3 regions of the Apilactobacillus apisilvae genome follow, and region 3 is predicted to be linked to each of the others. Evidence: predicted binding sites of a transcription regulator. Region 3 holds the regulator's gene; each other region holds the start of a gene.
What was found. Region 3 encodes LexA, which represses DNA repair genes until DNA is damaged. Its sites were predicted from a motif close to CNAACANNTGTTNG; they were not measured.

Region 1 (11,043 bases), 450 kb from region 3:
AAACTCATTCATCAACTTTAGCTGTTATGAAAGTACCACATGAAGATACTTCTAAATATGGTGTTATTAATCCAGCTAAAGAAATTAAAGATGGATTATATGACGTAACAAGCTTTGTTGAAAAGCCTAATCCTGAAGATGCACCTAGTGATTTAGCTATTATTGGTCGTTATCTATTAACCCCAGATATTTTTGAGATCTTAGAAAATACTAAGCCTGGTAAGGGTAATGAAATTCAACTAACTGATGCGATTGATACACTTAATAAATCTGGTAAGGTTTATGCTCATGAATTTACGGGTGATCGTTTTGATACAGGTAATAAATTTGGTTGGCTACAAACTAACATTGAATTTGGATTACAACATCCAGAAGTCTCAGATCAATTAAAAGCATACATTAAAGATTTAGCTAAGCGCTTAGGTTAAAATAGTTTGTGTGCAATATAATAGACAAAGTATTTATTTCATAGTAAAGTAGTTATTATTATAAAATTGAGAGGTGCTTAAATTATGGAAAAATATGATGTAATCGTAATTGGTGCAGGCCCTGGTGGTATGACAGCTGCATTGTATGCTTCTCGTGCAAACTTGTCTGTATTGATGATTGATCGAGGCATTTATGGTGGTCAAATGAATAATACTGCCGAAATTGAAAATTATCCTGGATTTAAGTCTATTTTGGGTCCTGATTTAGCTAAAAAGATGTATGAAGGTTCAATTAATTTTGGTGCTAAATATGCATACGGAACTGTTCAATCAATCGAAAATAATGGTAAGGGAAAAATCGTTCATACTGATGAAAATGATTATGAAACAAGTTCTATTATTATTGGAACCGGATCACAGTATCGTAAATTAGGTGTTGAAGGTGAAGACGAATACGGTGGTAAAGGTGTTTCATACTGTGCTGTTTGTGACGGAGCTTTCTTTAAAAATAAGGAAGTGGTCGTAATTGGTGGTGGTGATTCTGCTATTTCTGAAGCACTATATCTTGCTGGAATTACTTCGAAAGTCACTGTAATTCATCGTCGTGACCAACTAAGAGCGCAAAAAGTATTACAAGATCGTGCCTTTGCCAACGGTAAGATTAATTTTATTTGGAATACAAATGTAACTGAAATTGTTGGTGACAATATGAAAGTTACTGGCGTTAAAACATTAAATAATCAAACAAACGAAGAATCAAGCGTTGATGCTAATGGAGTCTTTGTATATGTTGGTAATAATCCAATGACTGAGGCATTTAGTGATTTAGATATTACTGATGATAAAGGCTGGATTAAGACCAATGAACGAATGGAAACTTCTGTTCCAGGAGTATTTGCAATTGGTGATGTTCGCCAAAAAGAATTAAGACAAGTTACTACTGCTGTTGGTGATGGTGGTATTGCTGGTCAAAATGCTTTTGAATATATTTCTTCATTATAAAAATTTATAATAAAAAGAATGCTTTGAACTATAACTCAAGGCATTCTTTTTTATTATCTTTTATTGATACTTATTAATTTTAGAATGTATGTTCGTGTGTTAAAATATAAACAAAATTGTGCGAATATTTAATTTAAATTAATATCATTTTTTGAAGGTGAGGGGATTTTTTGCAAATTAATCGAGAAGAAAATAATCATTTTGAATTAGTCTCTAAATATAAGCCTACTGGTGATCAACCAGAAGCAATAAAAAAATTAACTGATGGATTTAATAATGGTCAAAAATCACAAATATTATTAGGTGCAACTGGAACTGGTAAAACTTTTACTATTTCTAATGTAATCAAGAATGTTAACCGACCAACTTTAATTTTATCCCACAATAAAACTCTAGCTGGTCAATTATACGGTGAATTTAAAGAGTTCTTTCCTAATAATGCTGTTGAATATTTTGTTAGTTATTATGATTATTACCAACCAGAAGCTTATGTTCCTTCAAGTGATACTTATATTGAAAAAGATTCATCTGTAAACGATGAAATCGATAAGTTAAGACATGCTGCAACTAATGCATTATTAACGCGTAACGATGTTATTATTGTGGCTTCTGTTTCTTCTATTTTTGGATTAGGAAGTCCTGAAGAATACTTTAAACATACTGTATCTTTACATGTGGGACAACAAATTGAGCGTGATGATTTACTAAGACAACTAGTGGAAATTCAATTTGACCGTAATGATATTGATTTTCAACGTGGCCGTTTTAGAGTTCATGGGGATGTTGTTGATATTTTTCCTGCATCTGGTGATAAACATGCTTTTAGAGTTGAATTTTTTGGTGATGAAATCGACTCAATTAGAGAAATTGATACTTTGACCGGTGAGTTTTTCGGTAAAAAAGATAATATTATTATCTTCCCAGCAACCCACTTTTTAACAGATAATGAACATTTAGATACCGCTTTATCTGATATCAAAAAGGAAATGAACGAACAAGTTGATAAATTCAAAAGTGAAGGAAAACTTGTTGAAGCCCAACGTTTAAAACAAAGAACTACTTATGATGTTGAAATGATGGCTGAAATGGGTTATACCAATGGAATTGAAAATTATTCTAGATTTATGGATGGACGTAAGCCTGGAGAACCTCCATACACATTGCTAGACTTTTTCCCTGAAGATTATTTATTAGTTGTTGATGAATCTCATCAAACCCTACCTCAAATTGGTGGGATGTATAAGGGTGATAAAGCAAGAAAAGAACAACTAATTAATTATGGCTTTAGATTACCTAGTGCTTTAGATAATCGTCCCTTAAAAATGCCTGAATTTAAAACCCATATTAATCAAGCTATTTATATGTCTGCAACTCCTGGCCCCCGTGAGTTAGAAATGACTGATGAGAAAAATATTGTACAACAAATTATTCGTCCAACGGGGTTATTAGATCCAACGGTGGAAGTTAGACCAATTATGGGTCAGATGGATGATTTGGTTGGTGAAATTAACAAACGAATTGATAACAATGAACGAACTTTTGTTACAACATTAACCAAAAAAATGGCTGAAGATTTAACTGATTATCTCAAAGATCTAGGAATTAAAGTTGCATATTTACATTCGGATGTTAAAACCCTTGAGCGAACAAAAATTATTCGTGACTTAAGGTTAGGCAAGTATGATGTTTTAGTGGGAATTAACCTATTAAGAGAAGGGATTGATGTGCCTGAGGTATCTTTAGTAGCCATTTTAGATGCAGATAAAGAAGGCTTTTTAAGAAATGAACGTTCATTAATCCAAACGATTGGTCGAGCCGCTAGAAATGAGAATGGTTCGGTTGTTATGTATGCTGATAAGGTGACGGATTCAATGCAAAAGGCAATGGATGAAACTGCTAGGAGAAGAAAAATTCAACAAACATATAATCAAGAACATGGGATTACACCTCATACAATTAAAAAACCAATTCGTGATTTAATTAAATATGATGATAACGATAAAAATGAAAAAGAAAGTCATTCTTTTGTTGAATCTGATTTTCAAAAGATGACTAAAAAAGAACAACAATCTATGTTAGAAACACTTAACAAAGAGATGCGACATGCAGCTGTTCAACTTGATTTTGAACAAGCGGCATCATTACGTGATACGATTTTAGACTTGAAAAGTGAAATGAAGTAGGAGTTGATTTCTTGCAAAACGACAAAATTATTATTAAGGGTGCTCGAGCACATAATCTAAAAAATATTAATGTTGAAATTCCGAAAAATAAGTTAACCGTCATGACGGGACTATCTGGTTCAGGCAAAAGTTCTTTAGCTTTTGACACCTTATATGCCGAAGGACAACGTCGTTATGTTGAGAGCTTATCTTCATATGCCAGGCAGTTTTTAGGCCAAATGGATAAACCAGATGTTGATTCAATTGAGGGATTAAGTCCAGCAATTGCAATTGATCAAAAAACGACCTCACATAATCCGCGTTCAACTGTTGGAACTGTTACTGAAATAAACGATTATTTTAGATTATTGTGGGCAAGAGTTGGAACACCTATTTGTCCCAATGATGGAACTAAGATCACCCGTCAATCAATTGATCAAATGATTGATGAAATTATGGCATTGCCTGAAAGAACTAAGTTGCAAATTTTATCACCAGTTGTCCGCGAATCACGTGGCCAACATAAAAAGACTTTTGATAAAATTCAACGAGAAGGCTTTGTTCGTTACCGATTAGATGGAGAAATTCATGAAATTGGTGATGGCATTGTTCCTGAAAAAAGCAAAAAACATAACATTGATATTGTTGTTGATAGAATCATTGTTAAAGATGGAATTAAGTCACGTTTATCTGATTCACTGGAAACTGCTTTAAGATTAAGTGGTGGTTATGCAACTGCTGATTTAATGGGAAAAGGCGATAATTTAATTTTTTCTGAACATTATGCTTGTCCATTATGTGGATTCACAATTAGTGAACTAGAACCACGTTTATTTTCATTTAATTCACCAATCGGTGCTTGTCCTGATTGTGATGGATTGGGGATGAAGCTAGATGTTGATGAAAGTCTAGTAATTCCAGATAAAAATAAAACTTTAAAAGACGGCGCAATTGATCCTTGGAATCCAATTAGTTCTAAATTTTATCCTAGTCTATTAGAACAAGCTTGTGATGCTTTTAATATTGATATGGATATTCCATTTAAAAAGTTACCTAAAAAGAAACGTGATTTAATTTTAAATGGATCTAATGGCAAAGAATTTCATTTCCATTTTGATAGCAGTTTTGGCGGAGTTCGTGATACTGATGCACCATTTGAAGGGGTACTTAGAAACATTTCGCGTCGTTACAATAGTACTAATAGTGACTTTACTAGAGAACAAATGCGTAAATATATGACTGAATTAACTTGTCAAACTTGTAATGGTTATCGATTAAATCGAGAAGCTTTAAGTGTAAAAATTGATGGTCAAAATATAAGCGAAATTACTAATTTGGATATTAATAAGGAACTAGCATTTTTTAAACAACTTACTTTTGGTGAAAAAGATACAACAATTGCTAAACCAATTTTGAAAGAAATTATTGATCGACTTTCATTTTTAAGAAATGTTGGCTTAGATTATTTAACTTTATCTAGAACTGCCGGGACTTTATCTGGTGGCGAATCCCAAAGAATTCGTTTGGCTACTCAAATTGGTTCCAATTTATCTGGTGTATTATATGTATTAGATGAACCATCAATTGGTTTACATCAGCGTGATAATGATCGACTAATTAAATCGTTAAAATCAATGCGTGATTTAGGAAATACATTAGTCGTTGTTGAACATGGCGAAGATACGATGCTAGCATCTGATTATATTGTTGATATTGGTCCAGGGGCTGGATCTAATGGTGGTAAAGTAATGGCTGTTGGTACACCTGAAGAAGTAGCAAATAATGATCAATCACTAACTGGTCAATATTTATCAGGCAAAAAATATATTTCAGTGCCATTAAAACGACGTAAGGGTAATAATAAGCATATTAAAGTAAAAGGTGCTAGTGAAAACAATTTAAAGAACGTTGATGTTGATATTCCATTAGGTGAGTTTAATGTTATAACTGGAGTATCTGGTTCTGGAAAGTCTACTTTAATTAATCGTGTTTTAAAACGTGCATTAGCACAAAAATTAAATAATAATTCTGAAAAACCAGGGAAATATAAATCAATTTCTGGGTATAAGAATATTGATAAATTAATCAATATTGACCAAAGCCCTATTGGGAGGACGCCTCGTAGTAATCCTGCCACTTATACTGGTGTTTTTGATGATATTCGTGAACTTTTCGCCGAAACAAATGAAGCAAAGTTAAGAGGTTATCAAAAGGGTCGCTTTAGCTTTAATGTTAAGGGTGGACGTTGTGAGACATGTCATGGGGATGGAATTCTAAAAATTGAAATGAATTTCTTACCTGATGTATATGTACCTTGTGAAGTGTGTCATGGAAAACGCTACAACAATGAAACTTTGGAAGTTCAATATAAAGGTAAAAATATTGCGGATGTTTTAGATATGACGGTAAAAGATGCTTTATCATTTTTTGAAGCCATGCCTAAGATTACTAGAAAATTGAAAACAATTAATGAAGTAGGTTTAGGATATGTTAAATTAGGCCAATCTGCAACGACATTGTCTGGTGGTGAAGCCCAAAGAATGAAGTTAGCAGCTGAGTTATATAAAAAATCAGCTGGTAATAATTTATATATTCTTGATGAACCTACAATTGGATTACACACTGATGACATTAAACGCTTGTTAGTAGTGTTACATGAATTAGTAGATCAAGGAAATACGATATTAATTATTGAACACAATTTGGATGTAATTAAAACTGCTGATCATATTATTGATTTAGGACCAGAAGGTGGTGAAGGCGGTGGTAATATTATTGCCACTGGAACACCTGAAGAAATTATCAAAGTTAAGAATAGTTACACTGGTCAATATCTTTCTCCAATTTTAAAACGTGATCTAAAGCGAACCAAAGATGATAAATAAAAAGCGCATTTAGCGCTTTTTATTATGTTTTAAAATGACACGCCCGGGTATGTGTGTTACAATGTCATGAGTTATTATTTGAACGACTAAAAATTACTAAGAAAGGCGGGGTAACTATATGAGTGATTTAAATAACCGTCCTAAAATCGTAGTAATTGGTGGAGGTACTGGACTACCAGTTATTTTAAATAGCTTAAAACAGCAAAATGCTGATATTACTGCTGTGGTAACAGTGGCTGATGATGGTGGATCATCAGGAAAAATTAGGGATTATATGGATGTAGTCCCACCGGGCGATATTAGAAATGTTCTAGTATCATTATCTGAACTACCCAAATTAGATTTAGATATTTTTCAATATCGCTTTAATAGCGATGATCAATTTTTATCTGGACACTCAATTGGCAATTTAATTATTGCTGCACTTTCTGAAATGAAAAGTGGTATTTATAATGCGGTCCAAATTTTAAGTAAAATGATGAAAGTTAATGGTCATGTTTATCCAGCTTCAAATGAAAAATTACAGTTATGTGCGGAATTTGAAGATGGTAGCAAAATGAAAGGTGAATATGAAATTACATACGCTCATAAAAAAATTAAACGGGTGTGGGTAGAAGATATCCATTCTGATGAATCACCTAAGGCTAATCAAAAGGTTATTAATGCAATTATGAATGCAGATCAAATTGTACTCGGACCAGGTAGCCTATTTACCAGTATTTTACCTAATTTAATGATTAAAAATTTGGGGGATGCGGTAGTAAATTCGACTGCTAAAGTAGTTTATATCTGCAATATTATGACGCAGAAGGGTGAAACAGATAATTTTACCGATGCAGATCACGTAAAAGTGTTAAATAATCATCTTAAATGTAATTTTATAGATACAATTTTAGTAAACAATAAAACCATTCCTAAAAACTATGTTGATAAACAAAAATGGAGCGAAATTTCCCATCAAGTTAAACATGATGCTTACAATTTAAAAGAACAAAATTGTAAGATAGTTGAGGGGGATTTCTTAAAATTAGAAGATAAATGTGCCTTTCATAATGGTCAATTTGTATCAAGTGAATTAATGAAATTAATCAATGATTGGAGTGATTAAGATGTCATATGCTAGCGAAGTTAAAAAAGAATTAACCACTTTAGAAGTTCATAAAAAAAACGCAAAGGCTGAATTGATGGCTTTAATTCGTATGAATGGATCCATGTCTTTATCTTCGCATAAAATTTTATTAAATATTCAGACAGAAAATCCAGCAATTGCTAGAAGAATTTATACATTAATTTTAAAATTTTATGATGTTGAAAGTAAGCTTGTCGTTCGTAAAAAAATGAAACTGAACAAAAATAATGTTTATGTCGTAAGAATTATGTATCAAGTTAAAGAAATTTTGGATGACCTAGGTATTTTTGATAATTATCAAATTTTAGAAAGAGTACCATTAGATTTATTAAATAGTGATTCTCAAGTTCGTTCTTATTTGAGAGGAGCCTTTTTAGCTGGTGGTTCGGTGAATAATCCAGAAACTTCACGTTATCATTTAGAAATATATTCTTTATATGAAGAACACAATGATATGATTTCTGAGATGATGAATAATTATGGATTAAATGCTAGAACAACTGAACGGAGAAGTGGTTATATTACCTATCTTAAGGAAGCAGAAAAAATCGCTAACTTTTTACAACTGATTGGTGCAACCAATGCAATGCTTAAATTTGAAGATGTTAGAATTATGCGAGATATGCGTAATTCAGTTAATCGATTAGTTAATTGTGAAAACGCCAATATGAATAAAGTTGCTAATGCCTCTACGAGACAGTTGACCAGTATTCAATATATCGCTGATACTGTTGGCTTGAAACAATTACCTAAAAAATTGTATGAGGTAGCAGTGACTAGAATTAAGGAACCAGAAGTTAGTTTAAAAGAACTTAGTGAATCATTGCCTAGTGGTAGTATTTCTAAGTCCGGAATTAATCATCGATTAAGAAAAATTAATGAATTTGCTGATAAACTAAAATTGGAACTTCAAGAAGAATCCTAAAAAAATAAAAAGCATCTGGAATTTATTCCAGATGCTTCTTTGATTAATATACATTATTTCTTTTCAGAACTGTTTTGCATGATTGAATCAATTAATCCATAATCTACTGACTCTTGAGCACTTAAGTAGTGATCACGTTCAGTATCTTTGTTAACTTTTTCAATTGGTTGCCCTGAATTTTTAGCAAGGATCTCATTAATCATGTGACGAGTCTTCAAAATAGATTCAGCAGCAATCGCAATTTCGGTTTGTTGACCTTGGGCACCACCAGATGGTTGGTGAATTAATACTTCTGAATGAGGTAAAGCAAAACGTTTACCCTTAGTACCAGATGATGCTAAAACACTGGCCATTGATGCAGCCATACCCATAACAATAGTTTGGACATCTGCTTTAACGAATTGCATAGTGTCATAAATTGCCATACCAGCAGTTACAACACCACCAGGTGAGTTGATGTATAAGTAAATATCTTTATCAGAATCTTGGGCATCAAGGAAAAGTAATTGAGCAATAACAGTATTTGCCATGTTATCTTCAATTGGACCTGATAGCATAATAATACGATCTTTTAATAGTCTTGAATAAATATCATATGCACGTTCACCGCCAGATGATTGTTCAATGACTGTAGGGACTAAATTCATGTTGTATTCCTCCCATAAAATTTTAATTTATTTATTTAAAAAGCTAAAACTAATTTTATATTATTGGTCAATCAAGGTCAAACGATTTGTTTGATATCAATGCACTCGAAGGGAATCGAACCCTTATTATAAGAACCGGAATCTTATGTGATATCCATTACACTACGAGTGCATAAAATTACTATAAATGAATGATAGGCAAAATTCAAGATTATTCGTTGTTATATAATTAATTTGCAAAGTAAAATTACGATTGATATACTGATTTTGTAGAGATTAATGCTATTTTATTTCAAAATAATGATTATAAATTAGTAATCATAATTATTTTAAATTAGTTAGCTCTGTAATATAGACTATCACTTAAAAAAGTAGTAACATTAGCTCTGTACGTAGTACTTAAATTTATTTCTCTAGGAGGAAAACAGTTATGACTGTAAAAATTGGTATTAACGGTTTTGGTCGTATTGGTCGTTTGGCTTTCAAACGTATCCACGAACTAAACTCAAATGAAATTGAAGTTGCTGCTATTAATGATTTAACAACTCCTTCAATGTTAGCTTACTTATTAAAATATGATTCAACACATGGTAAATTCCCAGGTGAAGTTTCTTCAACTGACAAAGGAATTGTTGTTGACGGTAAGGAAATCCCAGTTTACGCTGAAAAAAGTGCCGCTGACCTTCCATGGGTTAAAAATGATGGTGTTGACTTTGTACTAGAATGTACAGGTTTCTACACTTCAGAAGAAAAATCACAAGCTCACTTGGACGCTGGTGCAAAACGTGTCTTAATTTCAGCTCCTGCTGGTGATATTAAGACAGTTGTTCCTGGTGTTAACTTGGATACATTGGACTCAGATGACAAAATTGTTTCAGCTGGTTCATGTACTACAAGTTGTTTAGCACCAATGGCTTACTTCTTAAACAAAGACTTTGGTCTTAAAGCTGGTACTATGACAACTATTCATGCCTTTACTTCTACACAAGCTATCTTAGATGGCCCTCGTGGTAAGAAGTTCAGAAACAACCGTACTGCTTCAGTAAACACTATTCCTCATTCAAGTGGTGCTGCTAAAGCTATTGGTTTAGTAATTCCTGAATTAAATGGTCATTTACAAGGTCACGCACAACGTGTTGGTGTTGTTGATGGTTCATTAACAGAATTAGTTTCTGTATTAGACAAGAATGTTACTGCTGATGAAATCAATGAATCAATGAAGAAACATGCTGAAGGTAACGATGCATATGGTTACACTGAAGATCCAATTGTTTCAACTGATATTATTGATGATTCACATGGTTCAGTATTTGATCCAGGTCAAACTGAAATCACAGCAAATGGTGACACTCAATTAGTTAAGACTGTTGCTTGGTACGATAACGAATGGGGCTTTACTTGCAACATGGTTCGTACTTTACTACACTTTGCTGAACTTTAATATTAAATTAATGCTTTTATAGCGAAAAAAGGTGGAGGGGGCATTTGCCTCTTCCGCCTTTTTTATAAAATAAAATTCGTTATTCTTTATAATTTTAGAAAAATGAATTATATTCAATATATAAATTATAAAATATTTTTTGAGGAGGTTTTCTAAATTGGCTAAGACAACTGTTTCTGATTTAGATTTAAATGGCAAAAAAGTTTTAATGCGTGTCGACTTCAACGTTCCAATTAAAGATGGTGTTGTTGGTGATACTAGTCGTATTGTTGGTGCTATTCCAACCATTAAATATGTAATTGAACATGGTGGAAAAGCAGTATTGTTCTCTCACTTAGGTCGTATTAAGAGTGAAGATGATAAGGAAGGTTTATCATTACGTCCAGTTGCTGAAAAATTATCTGAATTAATTAACAAGCCTGTA
Region 2 (11,043 bases), 100 kb from region 3:
CCGTCTTCAAAAAAATCATCATATTCATTATTAAAAGGCATTTCTGTACCTGCGTTTTGTGTTACATTATATTGTTCAGCAGTTAAAGTTTTTTTCAAATCTTCTTTACTATATTTAGCCATTATAAACAACTCCTTAGAAATAATATATCTTACACGATATATTATATATACTAATCATTATTTTTGATAATGCAAGGATTAATTCTTATAAAATAAAAAAGTTTTTGAATTTTATAAATCCAAAAACTTTTTATTATTAATCTAAAACATCAGTTAATGGTGGTACAACTTGTTTCTTTCTGGATACAACACCTGGTAAAGCAATTGTATCTTCATCAGAAAGCTTACCATCAAAAGCTTTTTCTACAGCTGACTTAGGTTCACCAACTACGATTAATTCAGAATTACTATTTAAAACGTTAGTAGCAATAACTAAGAATAAATCATAATCATTTTTATCAGCTTCATTTTTCATAGCTGCTTTTAAGTCATCTTTGCGTTTTAAAACGTCATTTAAATCAACAGTATTAATTTGATCAATACGTACAGATTTGCCACCCATTGTAAATGACTTAGCATCGCCGTCAATTAAATCTTCGTCAGATCTGGCATCAACGTTAGTACCAGCTTTTAACATTTTGATACCATATTCTTCATAATCTACATTAGCAATCTTAGCTAATGATTCAACTGCATGTTTATCAACATCAGTAGTTGTAGGTGATTTTAATAACAAAGTATCTGAAATGATTGCTGATAACATTAATCCAGCAATCTTTTCGGGAATTTCAATTGATTTTTCCTTAAACATTTCGAATAATACAGTGCTTACACATCCAACTGGTTCAGCACGGTAAAATAAAGGCTTTTCCGTATTAAAGTTAGCGATACGATGATGATCAACAACATGAGTAACTGTTACTTTATCGATATCTGCAACACTTTGTTGAGGTTCATTATGGTCCACTAGCATTACTGAGTCTACTTCTGGTTTGGCTTCTTTAATAATGCGTGGTGCTTCTTGATTAAAGTAGTCTAAAACAAATTTAGTTTCTTCATTAGGTTCGCCTAAAGCAACTGCCTCAACGTCATAACCTAATTTTTCTTGATAATATGCATATTCGATAGATGCGCAAATTGCATCTGTATCCGGACTTTGGTGTCCAAAAACTAACTCTTTAGCCATTAAAAAAATCCCCTTTGAAGTCTTTAATTTTTTTCTTTAATTCTAGATAAGTAATCTTCTTTTTCTAAATACTTATCAAATTGATCCAAGAAATTACCAATACGAGGAATTAGACGTTTGTTTTTACGATAAACAAATGCTAAGTCAAATTTAATATTGGGGGTTAATTTAGAAACCCATGTATCTACATTTTCCATTTTATCAATATCTTTGTCAATCATAAATGAAGATGGTAGTGCAGTATTAGAACCTGTTTTAACTGCAAACTTCAAAATTTGTTTTGGAGTAGTAAAACGAGCAGCACTGTTAGGTAAATCAACTAGTTGATTTTTGAATTGTTCTTTTAAAATAAAGTCTAGGAAATATCCTTCTGGATAGGTTACCCAAGGTGCATTTAATGTATCTTGAAATTTAACTTTATCTTTTTTAGACAACTCTTTATCGTGATGAATAAACATTAAATCATCACTGATTATTTTCTTAGCTTCATATGGTTTCCAATTCTTAATTGATGAATCTGGTAAGTACATAATTGCTAAATCAATTTGGTTATTTTCTAGTGATTCCCAAATTTCTTTACGAGTTAACATACGTAAGTTAATTCTCAAAGATGGATTGTTTTTGTACATCTCAATACTAAAATCTTCTAATACTTTATCTTGAATAGATGATAGTACCCCAATATTGATATCTCCACTAGTTGCACTGTTTGATTGCTCAATTTCATCAGCTGTTTCGTTTAAAATGCTATAAATATCTTTTGTTGATTTAAGCATAATGGTTCCTGCTGAAGATAACTTAAGTTTTTTACCAATTGAATAGAATAGTGGTGATCCAATGGTTTTTTCTAATTTTTTAATTTGTTGAGTCAAAGCAGGCTGAGTAATACCCAGAATTTGAGCAGCCTGTGTATAATTCATCGTATCTGCTAATTGTAAAAAATATGTTAAAGTTTTTGATGAAAAAATATTTTCTTGTCTAGTTTTTTTCATGAAATTCTCCTAATTATTTAATAATAATATATTGTTATACTAATATTCTTTTTATTATGATAAACCATAAAAAGGTAAATAACAATAATTTTATGATTATTATAAATATTTTCTTTAATTAGTTTGAATTATTTATCTGAAAGCAATTCTGCATTTATTACTTTCATTTTTAATGGTTTACCTTCACTCGAAGTATCAATTAAAGCTGATCCATTAGATTGACGATCATTAATTGGATGATCAGAAGGAATAATATCATGATATCTATGACGATCAGTAAAGATTCTAATTGGCTTAAAGTCATTTTCATTAGGAATTAATCTTATAAAGTCCATAATTTTATGTGCATTTTTCTTTAATGGTTTTAAAACTTGAACGCCCCTACGACCACGACTAGCTAAAGGAATATCTTCTACGGACATATTTTTATAAAAGCCACGTTGCGTAATTATAGCAACATCGTCAGAATCGTTGATTAATTGACAATTAGCAACATATTCATCGTCATGTAAATCCATTGATTTGACACCAGTAGTTTTTGCACCATTAATTGAAACTTCTGAAAGTTCAAATTTAGTTGCTAATCCAATATTAGACATTAATACTACTTTGTTTTCTTTATTGTTGTTATTAATATATTTAATATTAACTACTCTTGCATCTGAGGTTTTTAGTTTTTCATATACAGGTGCGTGTGAACGATAAGTACGACCTGGTAATAATTTACTGAACTCAGTTTGCTTAATGTAGCCGTCGTTAGTTGCAATTAAGAAACAACCATTTTCTTTTAATGACTTAAACGTGAAGATTTTGATGATTTGTTCATCATCATCTAGACCAATAGTTTGCGAAATGTGTTCACCCGTTTCTTTCCATTTAGCATCAGATATTTCGTGAACTGGACGATAAATTAAATGTCCTTTATTAGTAAACATAAAGATATGATCTAATGTACTCATTTCTGCAGTGAAGATTGGATAATCGTCTTCTTTCAAACCATTTTCGTTAACATCTGATGCCTTATAAGAACGGACACTACTTCTTTTTAAGTACCCATCATGACTAACTAAAACTACAACATCTTCATCAGGGACAGTAATATTTTTACTAATTTTCAATTCTTGAACTTGGTTTTCAATTTTAGTTCGACGACTATTACCATAATCTTTTTGAATTTGTTTAAACTCTTTAGTTAAAACATTGTTTAAAACTTTATCGTCATTCAAAATATTATTGTATTTAATTATATTTTGACTTAACTTGTCGTTTTCAGCTTCTAATTCGGTAACATCCGTATTGGTTAACCGGTACAGTTGTAACTTGACAATTGCATCAGCTTGTTTATTAGAAAATTCGTACTCTTTAACTAAATTCCGACAAGCGTCTTTACGATTCTTACTTGCACGAATTGTCTTAATCACTTTATTTAGAATTGATAAGGCCTTAATCAGTCCATTTACAATATGTTGGCGATTCATGACATTATCTAATTCAAACTTAGTTCGCTTAGTAATAACCGCCCTTTGATATTCTAAATATGATTTTAGAATTGTTTTTAATGGTAGTCTTTCTGGTCGCATATTATTTATTGCAACAACATTAAAATGGTAGTTAACTTGTAAGTCCGTATTCTTAAATAAATAATTTAAAATACCTTTTACATCAACATCTTTTTTTAATTCAATTGCAATTGATAATCCATTACGGTCACTTTCATCTCTAACTTCAGCAATTCCATCAATTTTTTTGCTAATGCGAATTTCATCAATTTGTTTTACCATTTGTAGTTTATTAACATCATATGGGACTTCAGTTACTCTGATTAATGATTTATTACCACGTAAATTTTCAGTGCTAGTCTTTGAACGAATAACTATTTTTCCGCGACCAGTTTTATATGCTTTCTTGATTCCATCAAGTCCTTGTATAATTCCACCCACTGGGAAATCAGGACCCTTTATGAATTTCATTAATTCATCTAAATCAGCATCTGGTTTCTTTTGTAAATAAATTAAAGCATCAATAACTTCTGATAAATTGTGTGGTGGAATTTCAGTCGCATACCCTGCAGAAATCCCAGTTGCCCCATTTACTAATAAGTTTGGAAAGCGTGATGGTAACACTGTAGGTTCCTGTTCTGTGTCATCAAAGTTAGGTACCCAATCGACAGTATCTTTATCAATATCTCTTATCATTTCAGAAGCAATTTTACTTAAACGAGCTTCTGTATAACGCATCGCAGCTGCTGGATCTCCATCCATAGAACCATTATTTCCGTGCATTTCAATTAAAGGTTCTCTTAATTTCCAATCCTGACTCATGCGCACTAAAGCTTCATAAATAGAGCTATCACCATGGGGATGATAATTACCCATTACGTTACCCACAGATTTAGCTGATTTTCTAAATCCTTTATCATAGGTATTGCCGTCTTTATTCATTGCATAAAGAATTCTACGTTGGACAGGTTTTAAACCATCTCTTATATCAGGTAATGCTCTTTCTTGAATTATTGACTTAGAATATCTACTAAAACGTTCACTCATTATTTGTTCTAGCGTTAATTTTTCAATAATAGCTTTTTTATCCAAACAATTATCCTCCTTCTTTATTCAATATTTTCATTTTTGGTTTTATCTAATATGCTACCGTCTTCTTCTAAATTAAATTCGACATTTTTTTCAATCCATTCACGACGTGGTTCAACTTTATCACCCATTAATGTAGTGACTCTTTTTTCAGCTAATACAGCATCGTCAATGTTGACTTGAATTAATGTACGATTATCTGAATCCATTGTTGTTTCCCATAATTGGTCAGCATTCATTTCACCAAGCCCTTTAAATCTTTGAAGTGAGGGATGTGAACCAAAATTAGTTAATTTCAATTTTAGTTCATCATTAGTCCAGGCATAATCAACTTTTGTATTTCGACCATTTTTTTGTTGAATCTTAAATAAAGGTGGTAAAGCAATATAAACTCTTCCTTGCTCAATCATAGGACGCATATACTTATAGAAAAATGTTAATAACAAAATTTGAATATGAGCACCGTCATCATCAGCATCGGTCATTATAATAATTTTGTCATAATTAGCATCTTGTATATTAAATTCTGGTCCAACACCAGCACCGATAGTATAAATCATGGTACTAATTTCTTCGTTTTTCATAACATCATCTAACTTAGCACGTTCCGTATTTAAAACCTTACCTCTAAGTGGCAAAATAGCTTGATGTTTTCTATCACGGCCTTGCTTGGCAGATCCTCCAGCTGAATCACCTTCAACTAAAAATAATTCATTTTTGGAAACGTCTTTTGATTGTGCTGGAGTTAGCTTACCTGATAATAATCGTTCTTTTTTATGATGCTTTTTACCATTACGACTTTCATCGCGGGCTTTTCTAGCAGCTTCACGGGCTTTTCTAGCTCTTAGTGATTTTTGTACTAAACTTTTTGCAAAATCACCGTTCTCCATTAAATAATATCCTAGTTTAGCTGAAACTACATTATCAACAATTGAACGAACTTCTGGGCTACCTAATTTTTCTTTGGTTTGTCCTTCAAATTGCAACATCTCTTCAGGAACTTTAATCGAAATAACTGCAGATAATCCTTCACGAACATCAGCACCATCCAGATTTTTATCTTTTTGTTTTAATAATTTAACTTTTCTAGCAAATTCGTTAAATGATTTAGTCCAGGCACTTCTAAATCCAGATTCATGGGTTCCGCCATCTTTAGTTCTAACATTATTAACGAAAGATAGTGTGTTTTCAGTATAACCATCGTTATATTGTGCAGAAACTTCCACTTCGACCCCATCTTTTTTGCCATCAAAGTACATTATATTTCCTAAAGTGTGTTTATCTTCATTTAAATAAGCAACAAACTCTTTAATTCCATCTTTATAATAAAATGTATCTTTTTGTTCTTGTCCTTTTCTTTCATCAGACAAGTTAATTTTAATTCCATTCAATAAGAATGCTGATTCTTTTAAACGTTGTTTTAAAATATTATAATTAAAAATTATGGTTGTAAAAATACTACTGTCTGGTTTAAAAGTTACAGTAGTACCGCTGTGTTCATTAGTTTTACCAAGATTTCTAAGGGTTCCAACAGGATGTCCACCATCTTTGAAATCTTCTTCGTATTTATGACCATCACGAACGATAGAAACACTTAATGATGTAGATAAAGCATTTACTACACTAGAACCGACACCATGAAGTCCACCAGATGTTTTATATCCACCATTTTCAGAGAACTTACCACCGGCGTGTAATACAGTTAAAATGACCTCTGGCGTAGGTTTACCCGAAGAGTGCATTCCAACAGGCATTCCACGACCATGATCTACTACTGTAATACTATTATCTTGATGTATTGTAACGTCAATTTCATCACCAAAACCAGCTAATGCCTCATCAACAGCATTATCTACTATTTCATATACTAAATGATGTAATCCCTTGCCATCAGTAGATCCGATGTACATTCCGGGACGCTTTCTAACTGCCTCTAATCCTTTTAGGACTTGGATTGAGGAGTCATCATAATTTTGTGTTTTTTTAGGCATTACAAAGCACTCCTTTACTACAATATATTATATTACCTTATTTAATTAGCATTTTAAAGGCCATAAATTAATTTAAACGTACATATGTTCGCTTTTTATATTATTGTCATAATAGATAAACATGGTAAAATTAAAAGATAACTTATTTATGGAGGAAAAACTTTGAAAATTGCTCTTTTGTTAATTTTTGCCTATCTTTTAGGATCTATTCCTAGTGGTATGTGGATTGGTAAAATATTTTTTAATGTTGATGTTAGACAACACGGATCCGGGAACATTGGAACAACCAATACTTATAGAGTATTAGGCAAAGTTGCCGGAACATTTGTAATGATTTTAGATATAGCTAAGGGAACTATTGCAACATTATTTCCTATGTTTTTTAATCTTAATGTTTCACCAATAATTTTTGGATTATTTGCTATTTTAGGTCATACATTTTCTATTTTTGATAAATTTAAGGGTGGAAAAGCTGTTGCAACAAGTGCTGGAATGCTTTTAGCAATTCATCCTATTTTATTTCTTTGTGCATGTATTTTTGAATTTTCATTCACTTATTTAACTAGTATGGTCAGTTTAGCAAGCATGATTTCCTTTCCAATTATTGTTATAATGCTTTTTGGATCTCATGATCTTTGGCTTGGCATAATTGGATTACTTTTAACAATTTTTATTTTTTTAAGACATAGAAAAAATATTATTAGAATTAAAAATGGTGATGAAAATTTAGTTCATTTTGGTTTTCTATATAATCGTAATAAAAAAAATAAATAGTTTTATAAAACCTATAAGTCTTTTGATATTATTTTGATTTTAGGCTTTTTATTTTTTTATTTTATAAGTTAAAGTAACTTATTATTTTTAATAACTGTTAAAAAACCAACTAATTTACTACTAAGTTAGTTGGTTTTTATTAATTATTAATTTGAATTAAATAATTAGCCTTAAAATTGTCTTTAGAGCTTAATTTATTTAAACCAATTTTATTTTCAAACTGACCACTTGTTTCTTTATCGTCAGCAACACCCCACCAAGGCTCAATACAAACGAATGGAGCATTTTTAGCAGCCCACAATCCAGCATATTCAGCATTATCAGCAATTACTGTAATATTTCGCTTAGATTTATCGCTGCTTAGAACACATTTGATTCTATCTTCATCTACTTTCATTACTTTAGCATCTTGATAGAATAAATTATGTGTTAATTTTAATGGTTTACTAAGATTAACTTTTTTAATAGAATGCAAGTTAATATAAGGAGCTTCAAAAGGAATTTGTTGATATTCTTTATTTGGTATAACTTCAACTTGATAATCTTCATAGTTATTATTATAGTCGTTAATAAAAGGAACATTAAAAGCAGGATGTCCACCAATAGAAAACAACATTTCATTCTTTCCTTCGTTAATAACTTCCATATTTGCTTTCAAATTATTATCAACCAAATAGTATTTAATTTTCAATTTAAAATCAAAGGGATAAATTTTTAAAGTATCTTTATTTGATTTTAATATCATAACAACCATATCAGAAAATTTTTCAATAATCTCAAAATCCATGTCCCTAGCAAAACCATGTTGACCCATTGAATAAACTTTATCTTTGTATTTATATCTGTCATCTTTTAAGCGACCAACAATTGGAAATAAAACTGGAGAATGTCTGCCCCAAAATTTTTTATCAGCTTGCCATAGATATTCAATATTACTAGCATCTTTTATGCTCGTAACTTCTGCACCATGAGTGTTTATTATGACATTCAAATGATTATTAATTAAATTAACTAGCATAATAACCTACCCCCGCACTTTCATATTAACTTAATTTTACAATAAATTAGTTAAGAAATACAATTATTAACTAAGCTCTAGGAAAATATCGATTATAATTTTTAAGTAAGCTTTCGTTAGTTACATGAGTATAAATCTGAGTTGTAGATAAACTACTATGGCCCAAAAGTTCTTGAACAGTACGCAAATCTGCACCATTATTAAGCATTTCAGTTGCAAAAGTGTGTCTCAACATATGTGGATGAATTTTAGTTGTTAGTGACGTATTCTTAATGATTTCGTTCATGGCATATTCAATTCCACGGCTGGTAATATTTTTACCATATTGATTAACAAAAACAAAATCATGTTCTTGATGATATTTAATCATTAAAGGTGTTCTACAATTAATATTATAATCTTTTAGAGCTTTAATTAAATAATTACCAAATGGTAAATATCGCTGCTTATTACCTTTTCCAATTACGTTGATAATTCGATTATCAAAATCTATATCATTATAAGTTAAATTAGAGCATTCACTAACACGCATCCCCGTGTCATATAAAATTTCCAATAAGGCATAATTTCGATAATCTAATGTTTTATTTTGTCCATCTTTTGCCCCTTTAAATAAGGCTAATAATTCTTTTTGATAAAAGAATCTAGGCAAATGTCCAGAATGCTTCTTTAAATTAACAAAACTAAATAAATTTTCCTTAACTAGTTCATTTCTCATAACAAAATTATAAAATGAGCGTAGAGAAGATACTTTCCTAATAATTGTGTTACGACTATCATTATTTTTACGTAAATTGTTTAAATATGTTTCTATATCTAAATTATCAACTTGTATCAAATGACGATCATTGGATTTCATTTCAAAATAAAATTGATCAATATCGTTTTTATAAGCATCAGCTGTATTTTGTGAATATTGACGTTCATTGATAATATAATCCATAAACCAGTCAATTAATTTTTTATCATCATATTTTTTCATTTAAACACCGCTATCTAATAAAAAGAGACCTTAATTAAATTAAGAGCTTTTTTATTATTTCTGTACATTTTCTTCATAATCACCATTAGGGCAAATAACTTGAATTCCACCCTTTATTTTTTTCTCAACTAAATATTCGCCATCTTTAGGACAATTTCTTCCAATTGGCTTGTTCCAAGTAACAAAGTCACATTCTGGATATCTTGAGCATCCATAAAACAATCGATTTTTCTTAGATTTACGTTCAATAACTTCACCCTTCTTACACTTAGGACATGTAACGCCAATTTTCTTTACAATTGCTTCAGTATTTCGACAATCAGGAAAACGGGAACAAGCATAGAACTTCCCATACCGGCCCATTTTTATGACCATGGGTGCACCACAGATTTCACAATTATAACCAGCGGGTTCATCCTTTATTTGAACATTTTCCATATTCTTTTCGGCGTTAGAAACTTCCTTGGAGAAAGGTTCATAAAACATATCAACTACTTTAATCCAATTTTCCTTATCTTCTTCGATACTATCCAAATTATTTTCTAAGTCAGCAGTGAAATCTATATTAATAATATCAGGGAAATATTTTTCAATAATATCATTTACAATTTCACCCAATTCAGTTGGTTCAAATTTTCGACCAACTAATTTTACATAATAACGACGTTGAATAGTTCCCAAAGTAGGTGCATAAGTTGATGGACGGCCGACACCATTTTGTTCTAAAGCATGAATTAATTTAGCTTCACTATATCTGGCTGGTGGCTGAGTAAAATGCTGATCTGGATTATTTTTAATCATCTTAACTTGATCGCCTTTTTTAATATCAGGTAAGATATTATCTTTCTCTTTACCACGATTATAAACTTTCAAAAATCCATCAAATTTAAGTTTTGAACCATTTGCCTTAAAATCAACACCATTTTGACTCATATTAACAGCCATTGTATCCATAATTGCTGGTGTCATTTGACTTGCTAAGAATCGGCACCAAATTAAATTATATAGTTTATATTGATCATTAGTTAAATAACTTTTTAAACTTGCGGGAGTTCGATGAACAGATGTTGGACGAATTGCTTCATGGGCATCCTGTGCTCCTTCAGGTAACTTACCTTTAATTGGTTTAATTGCAGCATAATCTTCACCATAATTTTCATGTAGAAAACTAGAAGCCTCATGCTTGGCAATAGCAGAAATTCTAGTTGAATCAGTTCTCATGTAAGTGATTAAACCTTGATTTCCCTCTTTACCAATATTAATTCCCTCATATAATTGTTGAGCATTCATCATAGTTTTACCAGTCTTGAAGTTCAACTTATTATTAGCATCTTGTTGCATTGTACTAGTAGTAAATGGTTGTTGAGGTTGTCTTTTACGTTCTTTTTTAACAACGCTATCTACATTAAAAGCTTTTTTCTTATCAACTTTTCCTAAAATAGATTGCACTTGATCATTATTTTCAATTTCAAATTTTTTACTATCTAAACCATAAAAGCTAGCTTTAAAA
Region 3 (11,043 bases):
CTTGCTTAATATAACCGGCTCTTAACATTAATTTATGACTTAGTGCCTCGGCACCCTTAGGAGCTTCCTTTGTAGTAGGAATCAACATTTTAGACTGTTTCATAAAAAATCTCCTTATTTACTTTTTAATGTAAAAAGTATCTCTGTATATCATTTAGTGTAACTAGAATCATCAAAATAACTATAAAAGCAAAACCAACCAAAGTAACAACTGTTTCTACTTTTTCAGAAGTAGGTTTTCTTCTGATTGCCTCAACTATATTTAATAATATTTTACCACCATCCAGCGCAGGAATTGGAATTAAATTAATTATAGCTAAATTAATAGATAAGAAAGCCAAGAAGTAAACAATTCCATCAATTCCCAATTTAGCGGCTTGTGAGGTATTAGCAAAAATAGCTACAGGTCCTCCTAAGTCGTTTAAACTAAAGTTACCAGAAACCATCGATATTAATTTAGTGACTAACAACTTCGTAAAGCTCCAAGTTTGAGAGAATCCAGAAAATAGTTTAGCACTAAATGAATGATTTAAAGTTCCTGTAATACCAATTACGCCATATTTATTGGAACCATTTTTAGCAGATCCAGTTGTTAAATTAATCGTTTTTACTGAATTATTCCTTAAAACTTTTAATGTTATTTTTTGATCTGGTTTAGATTGAATATTAGTACTTAAGCTTTGCCAATCATTTATTTTTTGACCATCTACACTAATTATTTTATCCTTATTCTTAATTCCTGCATCTTTAGCAATATGGTTATTAGGTGAAACATTAACAGAATTACTATTAGAAGCCACTCCACCTTGAAGAAAAGCCAACAAAGAAAAAGCTATAATTGCTAAAATAATATTATTAAAAATACCTGCAAAATTAGTTATAAACTTTTTCCAAACTGGTGCATTTTGAAATTGAACATCTTCAGGTGCGATTTGTACAGCAAGACCATCTTGCTCAATAATAACTGCATCATGATTTACATCGTATCTTTTTTTTAGGTCTTCATTACCATTTTCGTAACCTTCAATCCAAAGATCATTTTCTAAATCACAACCAGTTACTTCTAAAGGGATTCCTTTATATAGTGTTTGTTTTTTACTTGTATTAATTGAATTAACTTTTTGATTTTTATCAAACTGTAAACTAACTGGTGTCCCAGGTTCTAATTCTTGTGATTCATTATCAGCAGAACCTGCCATTCTTACATATCCACCTAATGGCAATAATCTTATCGTATAAGTTGTTGAATTGTGTCGATAATAAAATAGTTTAGGTCCCATTCCAATAGAAAATTCACGAACCATAATTCCTGACTTTTTAGCAACTATAAAGTGTCCAAATTCATGGACAAAGACAAGAATTCCAAAAACTATTATAAAAGATACAATAGTTAAAATCACAATCATCGCTCCTTTAAATAATCATTTATACAATTCCAAACAAATGTAATATCGGTAAAACAAAAAGAAGACTATCAAAGCGGTCTAAAATTCCACCATGTCCAGGTAAAATTTTCCCTGAATCTTTTACTCGATAATAGCGTTTTAAAGCTGACTCCACCAAATCTCCAAATTGTCCTACAATTGATAAAATTAAGGTAATAAATATAGCCTCTATAACTGAAGTATTACCGATATTATAATATAACATCCACATTGTACCAATAACGGTTGCAAGTAGAGATCCACAAATCGATCCTTCCCACGTTTTATTTGGACTCACATGTGGAGCTAACTTATTTTTACCAAATTTTTTACCAAAAATATAAGCACCACTATCAGTAATCCAAACGATAAATAAAGCATAAAACAATGTTGATATGCTATCAGATCTAGCAGAAATAAAATAATGAAAACCTATTCCTACATAAAACATCGATAAAGTCAGGACACCAACATCATCAAAAGAAAAACGATTTCTAGTTATAACAGTCCTAAGCATTAATAACATAATAACTATATATAATAAGAACTGTGAAGATAGAAAATTAGGTAAATGTATAAACCAATTATCAGGAGCTATAATTAAAGAAACACCTATAAAAGATAGGATTGCTTCGATCGAAACAACCAACTTCTTTTTCATAACTAATGCTTCAGATACAGCAATTATTCCTAATGCAATTGCAGCTACATCTATAAATATTCCGCCTAATAAAACGACTGGAATAAATATTATTAAAGCAATAATTGCCGTTAATACTCTTTGTTTCATTTTATTTCCTCTAAACTATTTATTTTTTATGCCACCAAATCGACGATGACGGTTTTGATATTCATAAATGCATGCCTTTAAATTATTAGAATCATAATCAGGCCATTTAGTATCATCAAATACAAATTCACTATAAGCTAATTGCCAAAGTAAAAAGTTAGATAATCTTTCTTCACCACTTGTACGAATAAGTAAATCAGGATTAGCAAAGCTATTCAAATCAGCAGTCATTAAAGAATGATCAACCATTTCAGTATCAATTTCATTAATTTTCAATTCACCATCTTGAACCTTTTTAGATATTTTTTTTATAGCAGTAACAATTTCATCATGACTGCCATAATTTAAAGCAAAGTTCAAAATCATTCCGTCGCATCCTTTAGTGTCATTAATAGCTTTATTAACTGCTAATTTAGTATTATTTGGTAAATTATCAATTTCACCCATAACACGTACTTGAACGTTATTTTTTATTAAATCAGGAACGAATTTATTAAAAAACTTTTCAGGTAGCCCCATTAAATAATTGACTTCTTTATCCGGACGATGCCAATTTTCAGTAGAAAATGCATATAAAGTTAAAACCTTAATTCCCAAATCACTTGCTGATTTAGTAATTTTTTTAACGACTTCCATACCTTGTTTATGACCAGCAATTCTAGGCAAATGTCTTTTTTTTGCCCATCTACCGTTGCCATCCATAATAATAGCCACATGTTTAGGAATGTTATCTAAATCTAATTGATATTTTTCCGTTGGCCTATTTATATTAAACATAATATCACCTATAAATAAAAATAAACAAATAAAGGATGAGTTAACATCCTCATCCTAAATAAGTCGATTAAATTTTATTGAATTAATCTCCATTCCCCACGCTTAGTATCAACTAAGGTTTGGAAATATTTCAATAATTGATTTGCATCAGCGGCACTTTGTTCGCCGAGCATGTTTAAACCTCTACCTGTAGGAATTGGATCAGTTAAATCAGTAATTTCTGTTTCGTTTTGAATGGTTGCCTGAGTAAATGCAATGACCCAATCATCACCAATTAATTTTGAAACAACGAAAAATAAATTAAATTCATCTGTAACATATACTGGCATTACATATACATCTTTTTGAATTTCTTGTAATTTACCTCCATTGTATTCTAATGCTTGAGCATTTTTACTATCCATATCTCCATTTAATTTAAAAATCATTTTTTCAAATTCTTTAGTTCCTGGAGTAATTTCTTGTTCTGGCATAAAATATCTCCTTATCCGTTCATTACTTCGTCTTCTTTATCAGAGACGATACTATCAACATTCTTAATTTCTTTATCTGTTAATTTTTGAACTTGATCCTCTAGACGATGTGCTTCATCATCATTAAAATCATCATTTTTATTTCCTTTTTTAACAGCATCCATTGCTTCACGTCTAACATTTCTGATAGCAACTTTATTACTTTCACCAGTAGCTTTAACTTTTTTAGAAACTTCAGCACGACGTTCTTCAGTTAGTTGAGGAACAACTAATCTTATATTATCACCATCGTTAGCTGGATTAATACCAATATCAGCTTCTAAAATACCCTTTTCAATATCATCTAATGCTGATTTATCATATGGTTTAACCATAATAACTCTAGCTTCTGGAATAGTTATTGCAGCAATTTGATTTAATGGAGTAGGTGCACCATAGTAATTTACACTAACCCGATTTAATAAGCTAGCGTTTGCTCTTCCAGCTCTAATAGAGCTCAAATCTTTTTTCAATGCATCAGTTGTTTTTTGCATTTTACTTTTAGCATTATCTAAAACTTCTTTTGAAGTAACCATAATTTATTTCCCCCTGACAGTTGTTCCAATTTTTTCACCTTGAACAACTTTTCTAATATTTCCAGACTTATTTAAATTAAATACTACTAGAGGAATATCATTATCCATTGATAAAGAACTAGCAGTGGTATCCATAACATTAAGATTTTTATTAATAATATCCATTTGAGTTAATTCATCATATTTAACAGCAGAAGAGTCTTTATTAGGATCTGCAGAATAAATTCCATCAACACCATTTTTAGCCATTAAGATTGCATCAGCATGGACTTCTGCGGCTCTTAGAGCGGCAGTAGTATCTGTTGAGAAATAAGGATTTCCAGTACCCCCAGCAAAAATAACTACTCTGTTTTTTTGTAAATGACGAACTGCTTTTCTTCTAATATATGGTTCAGCAATTTGTCTCATTTCAATTGAAGTTTGAACTCTAGTTGGAACATCAATTGATTCTAAATTATCTTGTAATGAAAGTCCATTCATTATGGTAGCAAGCATACCAACATAATCAGCTTGAGTTCTTTCCATACCCATTTTGGCGCCAGCAACTCCACGCCACATATTACCACCACCAACGACAATGGCAATTTGAATACCTAATTCATAAACTTCTTTTATTTCTTCAGCTATTTTTTTTATAACAGGTGGATTAATTCCAAAACCCCTATCTCCAGCTAAAGCTTCACCACTTAGCTTCAAGACGATACGTTTGTATTTTACGTCTGACATCGAATTTCCTCCATTACACAATTCATTATTATAATTTTAGCATAACATAAATAACAAAAACAGATTAATATAGTAATTTAATAAAAATATAAAAAAGGATGTAACCCAATACAGAGTACATCCTTTAATAAAAAAATTAATTATTTAATTTGACTATTTACTTCATCAGCAAAACTTTGTTCTTCTTTTTCAATACCTTCTCCAACTTCGTAACGAACAAAGGCTTCTAATTCTCCACCATTGTCTTTAACGAATTCAGAAACAGTTTTGTCAGAATCCATAACAAATTCTTGATCCGCTAAACTAATTTCAGATAAGAATTTGTTTAAACGACCCTCAACCATTTTTTCAACAATTTTTTCTGGCTTACCTTCGTCTAATGCTTCTTTTTTCAATTCTTCACGTTCTTTGTCCAAACGATCTGAAGGAACAGAATTTCTATCTAAGTATTCTGGATTAGTAGCAGCAATGTGCATAGCAACATGTTTTGCAGTAGCTTCATCTGCACCCTTAATTTGTACTAAAGCACCAATTAATCCACCATTATGCAAGTAAGCACCAAAGTTAGCATCGTCTTCTTTATTAAGAATTTCAAAGCGACGTAAAGTGATTTTTTCACCAGTAATTTGAGTTGTATTAATAATTTTATCATTGATAGTTTCACCATCAACATCCATTTTAAGTGCTTCTTCAACATTAGCTGGTTTTTGTTCAACAATTTTAGCAGCAATCATATCGATTAAGTCTTTAAAATCATCATTACCTGAAACAAAATCAGTTTCGGCATTAACCTCAACAATAGCAGCAGTGTTGTTATTAGTAACAACACGAGTTAAACCAGCGTTTGCAACGCGATCACTTTTCTTTTCGGCCTTTGCAATACCTTTTTCACGTAGGAATTCTAAAGCTTGTTTTTCGTCACCATCGGAAGCAACTAATGCTTTTTTAGCATCCATCATACCTACACTAGTTTTATCACGTAGGTTTTTAACTTGAGCAGCAGTAATTTTTGCCATTGAAATGGCCTCCTTAAAATATTTAAATCATCATAGTTATAAAAAAGACTGACTCATGTATTAGGCCTTTTTCGGTCCAAAAACATGAGTCAGCCTAAGTGCACAAATATATATAATTATTTAATTAATTATTTGTTTTCACTTTCATCTTTTGAATTATCTTCATCTTTGAAAGTTTTTTCGTCAACTTCTTCTTCACCTTGGTTACCTTCAACAATAGCATCAGCCATTTTTGCAGTAATTAAGCGAACAGCACGAATAGCATCATCATTTGATGGGATAATTACATCGATATCGTCTGGGTTAGTATTAGTATCAACCATAGCAACGATAGGAATGTTTAATTTGTGAGCTTCGTTAACAGCAAGTTGTTCTTTACGAGGGTCAACGATAAACATAACATCAGGAACCTTAGGCATGTCTTCAATACCACCTAAGAATTTTTCTAACTTATCAGTTTGTTTCTTTAATAAAGAAACTTCTTTCTTAGGTAATCTTTCAAAAGTACCATCTTCAGCCATTTTTTTAAGGTCTTTCAAGTACTTGATACGTTTTTGGATAGTATCCCAGTTAGTTAAAGTTCCACCTAACCAACGGTGGTTAACGTAAAATTGACCAGCACGAGTTGCTTCTTCTTGAATAGAATCTTGTGCTTGTTTTTTAGTACCAACAAATAAGAAAACAGCATTTTTTGATGCTTCATCCTTAACAAATTTGTAAGCATTATCAATCATCTTTACAGTTTTTTGTAAATCAATGATGTAAATACCATTACGTTGAGTAAAGATGTATTTTTTCATCTTTGGATTCCAACGACGAGTTTGGTGTCCAAAATGAACACCTGCTTCTAGTAATTGTTTCATAGAAATAACAGCCATTATAATAGCCCTCCAAAATAGTTTTTCCTCCTCAATGATCCTTTAATATGGTGACTTAATAAAAAGCACTAGCCAAATTATCACATTGAGTGTGAATTTAGTAAATTAACCATCTATAATAATAAAGCATAAATTATAATTAATCAATATTAAAATTAAATAATTATCAAAAAACATTAATCCCATTTAAAAAACATTAATCCCATTTTTTAATAGATATGCTATTTTTTTCTTTCTTGACTGATGTTTAAAATAATATTCAGCTTTTAACGCATCTGATTTATTACTAAAAGTTTCACTATATATCATTTTAACAGGTAAATGTGATCTAGTATATTTAGCTCCTTTACCAGATTGATGCTTTAATAGCCGTTGCTCTAAATTGTTAGTAATACCCCCATACAAAGATTTATCACCACATAATAGAACATAAAGATAATAATTATTTTCCATATAATATTTCCCTGATAAAATCACTATAATCATTAGTATCGTCTTTATAAGTGAAAATTGGTGGTAGAATTTTCATCCCAGACTTTTTCCCCCTATTAATTCCTTCAACTAAAACCATATTAGAATCTTTATTTTTTCTAGGGTAAATAAACTGTAATTTTTTGGGAGCTATTCCATATTTCAGCATTGATTCCATTAATTCGGTTAAACGATCAGGTCGATAAACTAAAAATATTTTAGCATGAGTTTTTAACAGCTCACTACTTGCAGACATAATTTCTCCTAAATTTGTAGTAATTTCATGTCTAGCAACTGCTAAATATTTATTTGGATTTTTTTTACTTGTTTCTAAATTAGGAAAATACGGTGGATTACAGGTAATGACATCAATAGAATCTTTATTAAGATATTTTTTAAAATTAGATAAGTCATCATTAATTATTTTTACATGTTTTTGTAAACCATTTAAAATAATACTTCTTTTAGCCATATCAGCTAATTTATCCTGCAATTCCACTTCTATTATTTCACCTTTAGTTTTATGTGACATAAACATACCAACTGCACCATTTCCAGAACATAAATCTACGGCCTTAGATTGTTGTTTGAAAGGTAATTTTGCAAAATTTGCTAACAAAACTGCATCCAATGAAAATGAAAATACATTAGGATTTTGAATAATCTTAATATCATTACTATACAGTTGGTCTATTCTTTCATTATCATGTAATAATTCATTCAATTTCTTTCTCCACCTTAATTTAACTTGCATAAAACAATAATAATAGAATATCATTGTTTTATAAAGAGTTGAAAGGAGTAAAAAAATGTATTCTTTTTTAAGAGTATTAGCGAGGTCAATATTATACATAGTTAATGGTAAACCTAAATATGAAAATAAACATAGAATTCCTACTGGTAACTATGTATTGGTAGCACCACACAGAACATGGTTTGATCCATTATATTATGCGTTAGCCGCTAGTCCCAAAAAGTTTGCTTTTATGGCAAAGAAAGAGTTATTCAAAAATCCTTTTTTAAAATATATATTAATTCATGCAAATGTTCTAAGCGTTGATCGAGAAAACCCAGGTCCTTCAGTAATTAAAGAACCTGTTAAGGTTTTACAAAAATCGAATAAATCATTAATTATTTTTCCATCTGGTACAAGACATTCACAAAATTTAAAGGGTGGAGCCACTTTAATTTCAAAGTTATCAAAGAAACCATTGTTACCTGTAGTCTATCAAGGACCTTTAACTTTTAAATCTTTATTTTCTAGAAAAAAGGCAGTTATTAATTTTGGCGATCCTATATATATAGATAGAAAAATAAAATTAAATGAAGAAGGTCAACATGAGATAGAAAAGAAAATGCAAGATGCTTTTGATAAATTAGATGATGAGATTAATCCAGATTTTAAATATGTAGATCCTGCTACAAAAGAAAAATAAAAAAGACTTAAAATTTTAAAAGATTTTAAGTCTTTTTTGTTAATAATAACTACTTAGCATGAGCTTTCATACTGTTCATCATTTGATTTAATTTCTTAGTAGAAGGTTTTTGACCCATTTGTAACATCATGGCTCTTAATTGGTCTTTATTGATTGGTGGATTATCTTTAAGATATTTTTCCATGTATTTACGAGCCATGAAGAACCCGCCAACTAAACCTAAAATTAAAGCTACTAAAACAAGAATTATCCATAGAGCTGTAGACATATATATCACTCCCAACTTACATAATTATTTTACACAAATTAAAAATTAATTTCAAAATTTCTTTTAATTAGTCGTCACGCAATCCCTTTTTTCTCTGTACATTTTTAACTTTATCAGGTGTAACTTCTTTACCCTCTTTATTAAAAACTTGAACCATTTCGATTTGACTTCTCATATTTTCTTTAAAACGTTTTAAATACTTTTTATGCAAATCTTTTCTTTCAGCTTCTTCGGCATCTGTTAAACCTTCTGCTTTTCTTTTTTTAGATAATTCATTTATTCTAGGAACTAATTCTTTTAAAATTTTATCTTCTGCCATTTTAAAGTCTCCTTTTTTATTATTTACGAACGTTTGTTTACATTATATTAATATGCTAATATTAAACCTAAATAAAATCAAGAATTGAGGCATATATATGACCTTTCAAACTAGAAAAACATCTAATAAACAAATAGCCATTTTAAAATTTATATGGGAAACCATCAATAATCAAGGATATCCTCCAACAGTTAGAGAAATAGGCAAAGCAATGGGTCTATCATCAACTTCAACAGTTCATGGGCATTTAAGTAGACTTACTCAGAGAGGACTACTAGTTAAAAATAACGCAAAACCTAGAGCTATGGAAATAACTGAAAAAGGTTTTAAAGAAATCGGTGTTAATGCCTATCCAGAAAGAATTCCGCTATTAGGAAATGTTGCAGCCGGTGAACCTATTCTGGCAATTGAAGAATCTAATGATTATTTTTCATTGTCAGATCAGTACAACAAATCTACAGATGATATCTTTATGTTAAACATTAAAGGTGAAAGCATGATTAATATCGGTATATTTAATAACGATAAAGTTATTGTTAAAAAACAGTCAAACGCAGAAAATGGTGACATTGTAATTGCAATGACTGATAAAAATGAAGTAACATGTAAAAGATTTTTTAAAGAAGAAAAATATTACAAATTACAACCAGAAAATGATTATATGGAACCAATCATTTTAAAACAAGTTTCAATTATTGGCAAAGTAGTTGGACTTTATCGAAGTAATATCGGTTAAAACACCTTTCCTGTATAACTAGATTTAGGTAATGTTTTAAAGTTATATTGCTCAACTTCATCAAATTTAGTTAAATAAGCATTCAAACTATTTGATATCATTAAATTAACATTGTTATCTTTTTCATGAAAAACGATAACTGGTTTATTCATTGAATTTGCATAACCAATTTCAAAAGCTGTTCCACTATCAACATTATCGTCAACATAATCGATAATAGCAATGATGGCATCAGCTTTTTTTATTTCATCGGTATCTAGTTTAAATACTTTTTTAGACCATTCTTCACTACCAATTTTACAATCCTTTATCTCAGATTTTCTTGGACTAAATACATTATCAACTGTTTTATTTTTAGATAAAGCAAGCTCAATTTTAGACACTCTGTTGATTTGATCATCATTAAAAAAAGGACTAGCTAAATATAAATTCATATTATTTTTCCTCTAATCTACTAGAATAAATTCTTTGACTATTTTTAATTGACTTTAAAAAGAACGTTGAATCATCTCGTTGCCAATTTAAATCAATATCAATATTTTTAATCGGCAACCATTGATTAAAAATATTTTCATATTCTTCAACGGAAAGTTTCTCACGATTGGCAATTAAATTATTTAAATCATTAATTGATTTTGCATTTTTAAATGATTTTTCTAATTTCATTGAGAAAAATTCTCCTTGTGCACCAGATCCGTAACTAAATAAACCAATTCTATCACCATATTTAAGATTACTAGATTCATTTATTAATGACAATAAGCTTAAATATAAAGAACCTGTATACAGGTTGCCAATATTTTCATTATAAGTCTTAGAAAAATTAAACTCATTTTTTAATGAAATTTGTTTATCTTCAGTTGCTTCCGACAAAACTGCACGCAAACCTTTAATGCCCATTTTTACATAAGGTAAATGAAAGACTAAAGCTGAATAATCATCAATTGATAATTGATTTTTATCATTATATTCTTTCCATGTTTTTTTAAAAAAATCAACATAAACATTATTTGAATAATGACCATCAACCAAAGCTTCAGTACTATACAACGGACGCCAAAAATCCATAATATCATCAGAATGGAAAGTACTATCACCATCAAAAGATGCAATCGAAGGATTAGATGAAACAATCATTGCAATTGCTCCACCAC

Region 1: the regulator LexA is predicted to act here: its motif matches at 1,512-1,525, upstream of uvrB (excinuclease ABC subunit UvrB).
Region 2: the regulator LexA is predicted to act here: its motif matches at 6,837-6,850, upstream of parE (DNA topoisomerase IV subunit B).

The regions. Positions count from the first base shown of each region.
Region 1 is NZ_CP093362.1:52,901-63,943, forward strand. Features, by position in the region: gene galU (UTP--glucose-1-phosphate uridylyltransferase GalU) at 1-428, shown strand, start outside; gene trxB (thioredoxin-disulfide reductase) at 510-1,430, shown strand; gene uvrB (excinuclease ABC subunit UvrB) at 1,607-3,613, shown strand; gene uvrA (excinuclease ABC subunit UvrA) at 3,625-6,477, shown strand; gene MOO46_RS00310 (gluconeogenesis factor YvcK family protein) at 6,596-7,585, shown strand; gene whiA (DNA-binding protein WhiA) at 7,587-8,531, shown strand; gene clpP (ATP-dependent Clp endopeptidase proteolytic subunit ClpP) at 8,585-9,178, opposite strand; tRNA gene MOO46_RS00325 (tRNA-Arg) at 9,279-9,350, opposite strand; gene gap (type I glyceraldehyde-3-phosphate dehydrogenase) at 9,609-10,619, shown strand; gene MOO46_RS00335 (phosphoglycerate kinase) at 10,777-11,043, shown strand, end outside.
Region 2 is NZ_CP093362.1:403,827-414,869, forward strand. Features, by position in the region: gene msrB (peptide-methionine (R)-S-oxide reductase MsrB) at 1-122, opposite strand, end outside; gene MOO46_RS02085 (manganese-dependent inorganic pyrophosphatase) at 259-1,188, opposite strand; gene MOO46_RS02090 (LysR family transcriptional regulator) at 1,212-2,180, opposite strand; gene parC (DNA topoisomerase IV subunit A) at 2,309-4,771, opposite strand; gene parE (DNA topoisomerase IV subunit B) at 4,789-6,759, opposite strand; gene plsY (glycerol-3-phosphate 1-O-acyltransferase PlsY) at 6,922-7,533, shown strand; gene MOO46_RS02110 (aldose 1-epimerase family protein) at 7,673-8,551, opposite strand; gene MOO46_RS02115 (tyrosine recombinase XerC) at 8,622-9,533, opposite strand; gene topA (type I DNA topoisomerase) at 9,588-11,043, opposite strand, start outside.
Region 3 is NZ_CP093362.1:507,167-518,209, forward strand. Features, by position in the region: gene MOO46_RS02520 (proline--tRNA ligase) at 1-103, opposite strand, end outside; gene rseP (RIP metalloprotease RseP) at 126-1,400, opposite strand; gene MOO46_RS02530 (phosphatidate cytidylyltransferase) at 1,426-2,214, opposite strand; gene MOO46_RS02535 (isoprenyl transferase) at 2,230-2,991, opposite strand; gene MOO46_RS02540 (hypothetical protein) at 3,066-3,464, opposite strand; gene frr (ribosome recycling factor) at 3,476-4,039, opposite strand; gene pyrH (UMP kinase) at 4,043-4,765, opposite strand; gene tsf (translation elongation factor Ts) at 4,906-5,781, opposite strand; gene rpsB (30S ribosomal protein S2) at 5,910-6,659, opposite strand; gene MOO46_RS02565 (GIY-YIG nuclease family protein) at 6,846-7,112, opposite strand; gene MOO46_RS02570 (tRNA1(Val) (adenine(37)-N6)-methyltransferase) at 7,102-7,854, opposite strand; gene MOO46_RS02575 (lysophospholipid acyltransferase family protein) at 7,940-8,566, shown strand; gene MOO46_RS02580 (YneF family protein) at 8,616-8,834, opposite strand; gene MOO46_RS02585 (DUF896 domain-containing protein) at 8,902-9,153, opposite strand; gene lexA (transcriptional repressor LexA) at 9,251-9,889, shown strand; gene MOO46_RS02595 (nucleoside 2-deoxyribosyltransferase) at 9,886-10,323, opposite strand; gene MOO46_RS02600 (hydroxymethylglutaryl-CoA synthase) at 10,325-11,043, opposite strand, start outside.